2 regions of the Cytobacillus dafuensis genome follow, and region 2 is predicted to be linked to the other one. Evidence: a T-box and tRNA genes for the amino acid it is inferred to sense, from the RefSeq annotation. Region 2 holds a T-box; the other holds one or more tRNA genes.
What was found. The T-box of region 2 lies ahead of leuS (leucine--tRNA ligase). A T-box ahead of a tRNA ligase gene usually reads a tRNA of that ligase, here a tRNA-Leu.
Positions count from the first base shown of each region.

Region 1: it encodes a tRNA-Leu, which carries the amino acid that the T-box ahead of leuS (leucine--tRNA ligase) is inferred to sense. The anticodon was not compared.

Region 1 is NZ_CP042593.1:93,729-99,901, forward strand. Features, by position in the region: rRNA gene FSZ17_RS00460 (16S ribosomal RNA) at 1-195, shown strand, start outside; rRNA gene FSZ17_RS00465 (23S ribosomal RNA) at 411-3,345, shown strand; rRNA gene rrf (5S ribosomal RNA) at 3,413-3,529, shown strand; tRNA gene FSZ17_RS00475 (tRNA-Val) at 3,537-3,612, shown strand; tRNA gene FSZ17_RS00480 (tRNA-Thr) at 3,623-3,695, shown strand; tRNA gene FSZ17_RS00485 (tRNA-Lys) at 3,719-3,794, shown strand; tRNA gene FSZ17_RS00490 (tRNA-Leu) at 3,805-3,889, shown strand; tRNA gene FSZ17_RS00495 (tRNA-Gly) at 3,900-3,974, shown strand; tRNA gene FSZ17_RS00500 (tRNA-Leu) at 3,980-4,068, shown strand; tRNA gene FSZ17_RS00505 (tRNA-Arg) at 4,083-4,159, shown strand; tRNA gene FSZ17_RS00510 (tRNA-Pro) at 4,231-4,307, shown strand; tRNA gene FSZ17_RS00515 (tRNA-Ala) at 4,319-4,394, shown strand; rRNA gene FSZ17_RS00520 (16S ribosomal RNA) at 4,564-6,114, shown strand.
Region 2 is NZ_CP042593.1:3,787,732-3,793,904, reverse strand. Features, by position in the region: gene FSZ17_RS18070 (sigma-54 interaction domain-containing protein) at 1-178, shown strand, start outside; gene FSZ17_RS18065 (GntP family permease) at 553-1,872, shown strand; gene FSZ17_RS18060 (3-hydroxybutyrate dehydrogenase) at 1,920-2,696, shown strand; T-box leader at 2,974-3,195, shown strand; gene leuS (leucine--tRNA ligase) at 3,242-5,659, shown strand; gene FSZ17_RS18050 (rhodanese-like domain-containing protein) at 5,836-6,138, shown strand.

The DNA.
Region 1 (6,173 bases), 1.2 Mb from region 2:
TAATCGCGGATCAGCATGCCGCGGTGAATACGTTCCCGGGCCTTGTACACACCGCCCGTCACACCACGAGAGTTTGTAACACCCGAAGTCGGTGGGGTAACCGTAAGGAGCCAGCCGCCTAAGGTGGGACAGATGATTGGGGTGAAGTCGTAACAAGGTAGCCGTATCGGAAGGTGCGGCTGGATCACCTCCTTTCTAAGGATATATAGAAGTATTTCATACTTCTTAAATAAGACGTTTCTTGTTCGTTCAGTTTTGAGAGAATAATCTCTCAAAACTTTTGTTCTTTGAAAACTAGATAATGAAATGAAGAAGAATAACCGAGTAATCGCCATTTTAGTTTTCTCTCTTATTTATTCATTGAGTAAGAGTACAAACCATGAGGACAACGTTAATCGTTGACCGAAGTAGGTTAAGTTAGAAAGGGCGCACGGTGAATGCCTAGGCACTAGGAGCCGATGAAGGACGGGACTAACACCGATATGCTTCGGGGAGCTGTAAGTAAGCTTTGATCCGGAGATTTCCGAATGGGGGAACCCCCTATCCGTAATGGGATAGGATCTTTACCTGAATACATAGGGTATTGAAGGCAGACCCGGGGAACTGAAACATCTAAGTACCCGGAGGAAGAGAAAGCAAACGCGATTCCCTGAGTAGCGGCGAGCGAAACGGGATTAGCCCAAACCAAGAGGCTTGCCTCTTGGGGTTGTAGGACACTCTACACGGAGTTACAAAGGAACGAGGTAAATGAACAGGTCTGGAAAGGCCGGCCATAGAAGGTAAAAGCCCTGTAGTTGAAACTTCGTTCCCTCCAGAGTGGATCCTGAGTACGGCGGGACACGTGAAATCCCGTCGGAAGCAGGGAGGACCATCTCCCAAGGCTAAATACTCCCTAGTGACCGATAGTGAACCAGTACCGTGAGGGAAAGGTGAAAAGCACCCCGGAAGGGGAGTGAAAGAGATCCTGAAACCGTGTGCCTACAAGTAGTCAGAGCCCATTAACGGGTGATGGCGTGCCTTTTGTAGAATGAACCGGCGAGTTACGATTACATGCGAGGTTAAGTTGAAGAGACGGAGCCGCAGCGAAAGCGAGTCTGAATAGGGCGAATGAGTATGTGGTCGTAGACCCGAAACCAGGTGACCTACCCATGTCCAGGTTGAAGTCCAGGTAACACTGGATGGAGGACCGAACCCACGCACGTTGAAAAGTGCGGGGATGAGGTGTGGGTAGCGGAGAAATTCCAATCGAACTTGGAGATAGCTGGTTCTCTCCGAAATAGCTTTAGGGCTAGCCTCATGTAGTAAGAGTCTTGGAGGTAGAGCACTGTTTGGACTAGGGGCCCTCATCGGGTTACCGAATTCAGACAAACTCCGAATGCCAAAGACTTATCCATGGGAGTCAGACTGCGAGTGATAAGATCCGTAGTCAAGAGGGAAACAGCCCAGACCACCAGCTAAGGTCCCAAAGTATACGTTAAGTGGAAAAGGATGTGGAGTTGCTTAGACAACCAGGATGTTGGCTTAGAAGCAGCCACCATTTAAAGAGTGCGTAATAGCTCACTGGTCGAGTGACTCTGCGCCGAAAATGTACCGGGGCTAAACGTATCACCGAAGCTGTGGATTGACATCTACGATGTCAGTGGTAGGAGAGCGTTCTAAGGGCGTTGAAGCTAGACCGTAAGGACTGGTGGAGCGCTTAGAAGTGAGAATGCCGGTATGAGTAGCGAAAGATGGGTGAGAATCCCATCCACCGAATGCCTAAGGTTTCCTGAGGAAGGCTCGTCCGCTCAGGGTTAGTCGGGACCTAAGCCGAGGCTGAAAAGCGTAGGCGATGGACAACAGGTTGATATTCCTGTACCACCTCTTTACCGTTTGAGCAATGGGGGGACGCAGGAGGATAGGGTAAGCGCGCTGCTGGAATAGCGCGTCCAAGCAGTTAGGCTGCAAGCGAGGCAAATCCCGCTTGCATAAAGGCTGAGCTGTGACGGCGAGGGAAATAAAGTACCGAAGTTCCTGAATCCACACTGCCAAGAAAAGCCTCTAGCGAGGGAAAAGGTGCCCGTACCGCAAACCGACACAGGTAGGCGAGGAGAGAATCCTAAGGTGAGCGAGAGAACTCTCGTTAAGGAACTCGGCAAAATCACCCCGTAACTTCGGGAGAAGGGGTGCTCATTTGGGTGAATAGCCCGGATGAGCCGCAGTGAATAGGCCCAGGCGACTGTTTAGCAAAAACACAGGTCTCTGCGAAGCCGTAAGGCGAAGTATAGGGGCTGACGCCTGCCCGGTGCTGGAAGGTTAAGAGGAGGGGTTAGCGCAAGCGAAGCTCTGAATTGAAGCCCCAGTAAACGGCGGCCGTAACTATAACGGTCCTAAGGTAGCGAAATTCCTTGTCGGGTAAGTTCCGACCCGCACGAAAGGCGTAACGATCTGGGCACTGTCTCAACGAGAGACTCGGTGAAATTATAGTACCTGTGAAGATGCAGGTTACCCGCGACAGGACGGAAAGACCCCGTGGAGCTTTACTGTAGCCTGATATTGAATTTCGGTACAGCTTGTACAGGATAGGTAGGAGCCTTGGAAGCCGGAGCGCTAGCTTCGGTGGAGGCATCGGTGGGATACTACCCTGGCTGTATTGAAATTCTAACCCGCACCCCTGATCGGGGTGGGAGACAGTGTCAGGTGGGCAGTTTGACTGGGGCGGTCGCCTCCTAAAAAGTAACGGAGGCGCCCAAAGGTTCCCTCAGAATGGTTGGAAATCATTCGAAGAGTGTAAAGGCATAAGGGAGCTTGACTGCGAGACCTACAAGTCGAGCAGGGACGAAAGTCGGGCTTAGTGATCCGGTGGTTCCGCATGGAAGGGCCATCGCTCAACGGATAAAAGCTACCCCGGGGATAACAGGCTTATCTCCCCCAAGAGTCCACATCGACGGGGAGGTTTGGCACCTCGATGTCGGCTCATCGCATCCTGGGGCTGTAGTCGGTCCCAAGGGTTGGGCTGTTCGCCCATTAAAGCGGTACGCGAGCTGGGTTCAGAACGTCGTGAGACAGTTCGGTCCCTATCCGTCGTGGGCGCAGGAAATTTGAGAGGAGCTGTCCTTAGTACGAGAGGACCGGGATGGACGCACCGCTGGTGTACCAGTTGTTCTGCCAAGAGCATCGCTGGGTAGCTATGTGCGGAAGGGATAAGTGCTGAAAGCATCTAAGCATGAAGCCCCCCTCGAGATGAGATTTCCCATAGCGTCAAGCTAGTAAGACCCCTGAAAGATGATCAGGTTGATAGGTTTGAGGTGGAAGCGTGGTGACACGTGGAGCTGACAAATACTAATCGGTCGAGGACTTAACCAAATTGATTACTCGAATTCTTCTTCAACATTATCTAGTTTTGAGGGAACAAAACCTCAATTTCATACAGTCTAGTGGCGATAGCGAGAAGGTCACACCCGTTCCCATCCCGAACACGGAAGTTAAGCTTCTCAGCGCCGATGGTAGTTAGGGGCTGTCCCCTTGTGAGAGTAGGACGTCGCTAGGCATATTATGGAGGATTAGCTCAGCTGGGAGAGCACCTGCCTTACAAGCAGGGGGTCGGCGGTTCGATCCCGTCATCCTCCACCATATTTATAATGCCGGCCTAGCTCAATTGGTAGAGCAACTGACTTGTAATCAGTAGGTTGGGGGTTCAAGTCCTCTGGCCGGCACTCTTGAGCAATCATTTTATTACGAGCCATTAGCTCAGTCGGTAGAGCATCTGACTTTTAATCAGAGGGTCGAAGGTTCGAGTCCTTCATGGCTCACCATTTAAATAATGCGGGTGTGGCGGAATTGGCAGACGCACCAGACTTAGGATCTGGCGCCGCAAGGCGTGGGGGTTCGACTCCCTTCACCCGCACCATTTATAATATGCGGAAGTAGTTCAGTGGTAGAACACCACCTTGCCAAGGTGGGGGTCGCGGGTTCGAATCCCGTCTTCCGCTCCAAAAGTGCCGGGGTGGCGGAACTGGCAGACGCACAGGACTTAAAATCCTGCGGTAGGTGACTACCGTACCGGTTCGATTCCGGTCCTCGGCACCATTATTATTATATATGCGCCCGTAGCTCAATTGGATAGAGCGTCTGACTACGGATCAGAAGGTTATGGGTTCGACTCCTTTCGGGCGCGCCATAATAATATTCAGAAATTAGACCCTGAATAAATAATTTTATGCTGTACTTCATAGTTGGCTTTTAACAATACGGGAAGTAGCTCAGCTTGGTAGAGCACTTGGTTTGGGACCAAGGGGTCGCAGGTTCGAATCCTGTCTTCCCGACCATTTTAAAATACGGGGCCTTAGCTCAGCTGGGAGAGCGCCTGCCTTGCACGCAGGAGGTCAGCGGTTCGATCCCGCTAGGCTCCACCATAAAAAGTTTTTGAAAAAGTTGTTGACTCAACTTAGTGAATCTGGTATTATTAAAAAGTCGTCTAAAACGACAAAACATTTGAAGTTGTTCTTTGAAAACTGAACGAACAAAAACGTCAACGTTTTCTAAGTCTTTTTATAAGACATTTTTAAGAGCTAATCTTACTCTTTATTGGAGAGTTTGATCCTGGCTCAGGACGAACGCTGGCGGCGTGCCTAATACATGCAAGTCGAGCGGACTTGTGAGAGCTTGCTCTCGCAAGTTAGCGGCGGACGGGTGAGTAACACGTGGGCAACCTGCCTGTAAGACTGGGATAACTTCGGGAAACCGGAGCTAATACCGGATAATTCTTTTCTACACATGTAGGAAAGCTGAAAGATGGCTTCGGCTATCACTTACAGATGGGCCCGCGGCGCATTAGCTAGTTGGTGAGGTAACGGCTCACCAAGGCAACGATGCGTAGCCGACCTGAGAGGGTGATCGGCCACACTGGGACTGAGACACGGCCCAGACTCCTACGGGAGGCAGCAGTAGGGAATCTTCCGCAATGGACGAAAGTCTGACGGAGCAACGCCGCGTGAGTGATGAAGGTTTTCGGATCGTAAAACTCTGTTGTTAGGGAAGAACAAGTACCGTTCGAATAGGGCGGTACCTTGACGGTACCTAACCAGAAAGCCACGGCTAACTACGTGCCAGCAGCCGCGGTAATACGTAGGTGGCAAGCGTTGTCCGGAATTATTGGGCGTAAAGCGCGCGCAGGTGGTTCCTTAAGTCTGATGTGAAAGCCCACGGCTCAACCGTGGAGGGTCATTGGAAACTGGGGAACTTGAGTGCAGAAGAGGAAAGTGGAATTCCACGTGTAGCGGTGAAATGCGTAGAGATGTGGAGGAACACCAGTGGCGAAGGCGACTTTCTGGTCTGTAACTGACACTGAGGCGCGAAAGCGTGGGGAGCGAACAGGATTAGATACCCTGGTAGTCCACGCCGTAAACGATGAGTGCTAAGTGTTAGGGGGTTTCCGCCCCTTAGTGCTGCAGCTAACGCATTAAGCACTCCGCCTGGGGAGTACGGCCGCAAGGCTGAAACTCAAAGGAATTGACGGGGGCCCGCACAAGCGGTGGAGCATGTGGTTTAATTCGAAGCAACGCGAAGAACCTTACCAGGTCTTGACATCCTCTGCCAACCCTAGAGATAGGGCGTTCCCCTTCGGGGGACAGAGTGACAGGTGGTGCATGGTTGTCGTCAGCTCGTGTCGTGAGATGTTGGGTTAAGTCCCGCAACGAGCGCAACCCTTGATCTTAGTTGCCAGCATTCAGTTGGGCACTCTAAGGTGACTGCCGGTGACAAACCGGAGGAAGGTGGGGATGACGTCAAATCATCATGCCCCTTATGACCTGGGCTACACACGTGCTACAATGGATGGTACAAAGGGCTGCGAGACCGCGAGGTTAAGCGAATCCCATAAAACCATTCTCAGTTCGGATTGCAGGCTGCAACTCGCCTGCATGAAGCCGGAATCGCTAGTAATCGCGGATCAGCATGCCGCGGTGAATACGTTCCCGGGCCTTGTACACACCGCCCGTCACACCACGAGAGTTTGTAACACCCGAAGTCGGTGGGGTAACCGTAAGGAGCCAGCCGCCTAAGGTGGGACAGATGATTGGGGTGAAGTCGTAACAAGGTAGCCGTATCGGAAGGTGCGGCTGGATCACCTCCTTTCTAAGGATATATAGAAGTATTTCATACTTCTTAAATAAGACGTTTCTTGTTCGTTCAGT
Region 2 (6,173 bases):
GGTTTTCCCCGTTGGGAGTAAAAAGCTAAAGGAAATTTTGGAGGAAACAGAAAAAAGAGTATTGATTCAAAGTATAAATAAATTTAATGATGACAAGATTGAAGCAGCAAAAGCATTGGGTATTAGCAAGTCTTCCATGTATGAGAAATTAAAAAAATACGGAATTTTTCATCTCTAGTCCAGAAAATTGGAATACAGTCCAGTTTTCTGGACTTCCTTTTATCTATTAATTTCTGCAGCAAAAAAGCCAATGGTTTTCACATCTATTATTGAAACTACTCTATTAAGTATGAGAAACTATCAATTTTGCATTCCAGCTTTTCGGAAAAAATGTTCATAAAAAATTCAAAAAATCCCTTCCCATAAGCTTTTATTTTTGGCACAAAGCTTGCAAGTAAGTGGGTAGGAAGAATTTTTTGAATCTTCTGTTATAATCCTTTGTAAAAATGTAGTAGCTCATCATTTGAAAGCGTTATCAAGAATGGGAGGGATGTAAAAAGAGGGAAAGAGCTTAGAAAATGATTGTAAAAAACATTAAAGGGGGAAATGAAATTGTTAAGCATGATTGGATTAATTGGTGGCCTTGCATTATTAATTTATTTAACGATGCGAGGGATGAATCTGCTTGTCGTTGGACCATTGTCAGCGATATTTGTTGCCGTTTTTAGCGGTATGCCTCTATTTCCACAGCTTGCTGCGGAAGGCGAAGCAAATTTAGTTGGTAATTATATGTCCGGATTCTCAGGTTTCGTGACGTCATGGTATTTAATGTTCCTATTAGGAGCAATTTTTGGAAAGGTCATGGAGGATAGCGGGGCAGCAGATAGTGTTTCGAAAATGGTTGTGGATAAGCTAGGAATGAAATATGCCGTTTTAGCAATCGTAGCATCTTGTGCGATTTTAACCTATGGTGGTGTAAGTTTATTTGTCGTAGCATTCTCTGTTTATCCTATGGCTTTAAGCTTGTTCAAACAGGCAAATCTGCCGAGGAGATTTATCCCAGCAGCACTTGCATTCGGGTCCGTAACATTTACGATGACTTCTGCAGGGTCACCAGAGATTCAAAACTGGATTCCAATTGAATTTTTAAACACAACTCCGTATGCAGGCTGGGAGGTTAGTTTGATTGTAGCCGTATTTATGATGATCTTTGGTTACTGGTGGCTGAAAAGGATGATAACAAAAGCTGTTAAAAAAGGAGAAACATTTGTCTCAAGGGATAGTGATCCAGTAACAGAAAACAAAGCTTTACCAAACCCATTTATGGGAATTCTTCCTTTAGTTGTCGTATTATTAATTTCTTATGTTTTTCACGATTCTCTTAAACAATCTGCACTTATTATTGCTTTATTAGGCGGAGTTATTGCTACTTATTTATTGAATAGAAAATACTTCAGAAATTTCTGGAATGCCGTTTCAGAGGGAACTCTAGGGGCATTAATTGCTATCGGTAATACAGCGGCTGTTGTCGGATTTGGAGGAGTGGCAAAAGCTGTTCCGGCTTTTACAACTGCTGTTGAATTTATGACTAGTATTCCTGGAAGTCCGCTTATTGGAGGGGCTATTGCTGTAAGTGTAATAGCTGGAATGACGGGCTCAGCTTCTGGAGGTCAGGCGATAGCCTTGCCTTTAATTGCACCACATTATATGGATATGGGAGTAAATCCTGAAGCATTGCATAGGGTTGTTGCCATATCGTCGGGTGCCTTGGACTCTCTGCCTCATAATGGTTATGTTGTGACAACAGTACGATCTATTTGTGGTGAAGCTCATCAGGATGCTTATGGTGCAGTTGGCGCACTAACGGTTATTGTTCCTGCCATAGGTGTTGCAATTGCGATCATTTTATTCTCATTAGGCTTAGGGATTTAGATTTCAAAGAGATCTTGGTATGTTAGGTATTTGAAAGGAGTCACAACATGGTTCAGGAAAAAGTTATTTTTATTACAGGTGCTGCTCAAGGAATTGGTTTTGAAATAGGGAAAAAATTTGCAGCAGCTGGAGCAAAAATTGTTTTAACCGATATTCAAGAAGATGCAGTCAAAAGGGCTGCAAAAAATTTGCAGGATGAAGGCTATGACGCTATCGGATTAAAATGTGATGTGACATCAGAAATTGATATTCAATCCTGCTTGCAAGAAGCAGTAAGCCATTATGGAAGTTTAGAGGTACTTATAAATAATGCTGGCTTGCAGCATGTTTCATATATCGAAGACTTCCCAACCGATAAGTTTGAATTTCTAATAAAAGTCATGTTGACGGCACCATTTATTTCCATTAAGCATGTTTTGCCAATTATGAAAAAACAGCAATTTGGCAGAATCATTAATATGGCTTCCATCAATGGCTTAGTCGGCTTTGCAGGAAAAGCTGCTTACAATAGTGCAAAGCATGGAGTAATTGGGTTAACGAAAGTAGCGGCATTAGAAACGGCCACAGATGGAATTACCGTTAATGCCATCTGTCCTGGCTATGTGGATACAGCCTTAGTTCGGAATCAGCTCAATGATTTAGCCAAAACGAGAAATGTGCCGCTTGAAGATGTATTAAATGAAGTAATTTTTCCATTAGTTCCTCAAAAAAGGTTATTAACTGTTGATGAGATAGCTGAATGTGCTATTTTCTTAGCTAGTGATTCTGCAATGGGGATGACTGGGCAGGCGATTGTGATAGATGGCGGGTATACGGTTCAATAAAGTGAAACTTCAATAAGTGGGGTTTTTTTTCATCCCCCACTTATCCTTTTTTAGTTCCCTAAAAGTTTTGATGTGGGGGTCTTACTGCCGGTTAATGCGGGATAAAACATTTCAAGGGGCAATCAGTATTGATTGCCCTTTATTTTTTTGGGGAAAATAGTAAAAATGTTTTCACACATGAACATTTACTTCATATGCTAAGTATTAAATTTCTCGTCAGGATGAGCCCCCTTGCATCTTGGCGGGAAATTATATACAATTACATTTAATTAAATAGTTATCTGCTAAGATAAGGAGCAGTAATGGTGTTTTATTCTGATTTAGAGAGCTGACGGGTGGTGCAAGTCAGTCAGGTATCCCATGAACTCGCCTTTGAGCAGCAAGTGTGAATGAACAGTAATGCTTGCCGTATACCGCGTTAAGGTTGAATGAAGCGAGTGACTTTGTCACTAATGTGGGTGGTACCGCGGGAGATATACATAATCCTCTCGTCCCTATTATGGGATGAGAGGTTTTTTTATTTTATTTTTTAGGAGGAAATTGAGATGAGTTTCAATCATCAACAGATTGAAAAGAAGTGGCAAGCATTTTGGGAAGGAAATAAAACATTTAAAACGAGTGAAGACAAAGGAAAGCGTAAATTTTATGCGCTTGATATGTTCCCATATCCATCTGGTGCAGGACTTCATGTAGGCCATCCTGAAGGATATACGGCAACTGATATTCTTTCACGAATGAAGCGGATGCAAGGATATAATGTTCTTCATCCAATGGGATGGGATGCATTCGGTTTACCAGCTGAGCAATACGCTTTAGATACAGGAAATGACCCAGCTGAATTTACTGAGCAGAATATCAATACATTCCGTCGCCAAATTAAAGAACTCGGTTTTTCATATGACTGGGATCGTGAAGTGAATACGACAGATCCTAATTATTACAAATGGACTCAATGGATTTTCACTAAGCTTTTTGAAAAAGGCCTAGCTTATATCGATGAAGTAGCCGTTAACTGGTGTCCAGCTTTAGGAACAGTTCTAGCTAACGAGGAAGTCATCGATGGGAAGAGTGAGCGTGGCGGCCACCCAGTTGAAAGAAGACCAATGAAACAATGGGTATTAAAAATAACTGAGTATGCTGATCGTTTACTTGAAGATCTAGATCTATTAGATTGGCCAGATAGTCTTAAAGAAATGCAGCGCAATTGGATTGGACGTTCAGAGGGTGCTGAGGTTACTTTCCAAATTGAAGGGCATGAAGGAACATTTAAAGTATTTACAACACGTCCTGATACTCTTTTTGGCGCTACTTATGCAGTCCTAGCTCCTGAACATGCTTTAGTAGAAAAAATTACAACGGCAGAGCGACAAAGTGCTGTCAATGAATATCTTGAAAAAGTTAAAACAAAGTCTGACCTTGAAAGAACAGATTTAGCAAAAGAAAAAACAGGCGTATTTACAGGTGCCTTTGCTATTAACCCAGCTAATGGCGAAAAAATGCCAATCTGGATAGCGGACTATGTATTGGCTAGCTATGGAACTGGTGCAATCATGGCAGTACCTGCTCATGATGAGCGCGACCATGAATTCGCAAAGCAATTCGGACTTCCGATCATTGAGGTTGTTGCTGGTGGTGATGTGGAAAAGGAAGCTTACACAGGCGACGGAGAACATGTGAACTCAGATTTCTTGAATGGAAAGAATAAAGATGTGGCTATTGCGGAAATGATTTCTTGGCTTGAGGCGAAAGGTCTTGGAACGAAGAAAGTGACATTCCGTCTACGTGACTGGTTATTCAGCCGCCAGCGCTATTGGGGTGAACCAATTCCAATTATTCATTGGGAGGATGGCACGATGTCAGCAGTCCCAGTGGATCAGCTGCCATTAATTCTTCCGAAAACGACAGAAATTAAACCTTCTGGTACAGGGGAATCTCCGCTTGCTAATATTGAAGATTGGGTTAATGTTGTAGACCCTGAAACAGGGAAAAAAGGGCGTAGAGAAACGAACACAATGCCTCAATGGGCGGGAAGCTGCTGGTATTATTTACGCTATATTGATCCACACAATAGTGAAGCACTTGCAGATCCAGAAAAGCTAAAAGAATGGCTTCCAGTTGATATTTATATCGGAGGAGCAGAGCATGCCGTTCTTCACCTTTTATATGCACGATTCTGGCATAAGGTCCTTTATGATATTGGGGTTGTTCATACGAAGGAACCTTTCCAAAAGCTATTTAACCAAGGAATGATTCTTGGTGAAGGCAATGAAAAAATGAGTAAATCAAAAGGGAATGTCGTAAATCCTGATGATATTATTGCGAGCCATGGCGCAGATACTCTTCGCTTATATGAAATGTTCATGGGACCACTAGATGCTTCGATTGCATGGTCAACTAATGGTTTAGATGGCTCAAGAAGATTCCTAGACCGTGTATGGCGCTTATTTATTGAGGAAAACGGAGAACTAAATCCAAAAATCCAAGAGTCAGAAGAAGTAAGCAACCTTGAAAAGGTTTACCATCAAACAGTGAAAAAAGTAACAGAGGATTATGAGGGATTACGATACAATACAGCGATCTCACAAATGATGGTCTTTATTAATGAAGCATATAAAACGACAGTTCTTCCTAAGCACTTTATGGAAGGCTTCGTTAAATTGCTTTCACCAATTACACCTCACGTTGCGGAAGAGCTTTGGGAAAAGCTTGGCCATAGCGAAACCATTGCCTATGAAGCATGGCCAGCATTTGATGAGGCAAAGCTTGTAGATGATGAAGTTGAAATTGTTATTCAAGTAAATGGTAAAGTAAAAACGAAGCTGCTTGTTCCAGCAGATGCTCAAAAGGATGCTCTAGAAAAAATCGCAATTGAAGATGAAAGAGTTAAAGAGCAAATTGATGGAAAAACCATTCGCAAAGTCATTGCTGTCCCAGGAAAGCTGGTCAATATTGTAGCGAACTGATAAAAGTGGCGGATATATTGCCAAGTGTGCAGATAAATAAAAAGAGAAGGTCAAATCTCCTCTAGTAACTATGTCTAGACAAATAAATAATAACATCCTCCGATTGCGTTTTCGGAGGATGTTTTTTAATATGGGTATAGGGAAAACTAATATTTGGTTTAGAAAGGAAGTATTTGATGGATATAGAAATTATGACAACTGATGATTTAGAAAAAAAGGTAGCTGCTGGTGAAAAATTAGAGCTTGTCGATGTAAGGGAAGATGAAGAGGTTGCATATGGCATGATTCCAGGAGCAAAGCATATCCGCATGATGACAATTCCTGAAAACTTGGATTACTTTGATAAAGATAAAGAATATATTTTTATTTGCCGTTCAGGTGCCCGAAGTGAAAATGTTTGCTACTATATGCAGGATCAAGGATATAAGGTTCGCAATTTGGCAGGCGGCATGATGCAATGGAAAGGCGAAACAATATAATTTTATTAAAGAAAAAGACCGAATCAATCAAGCAG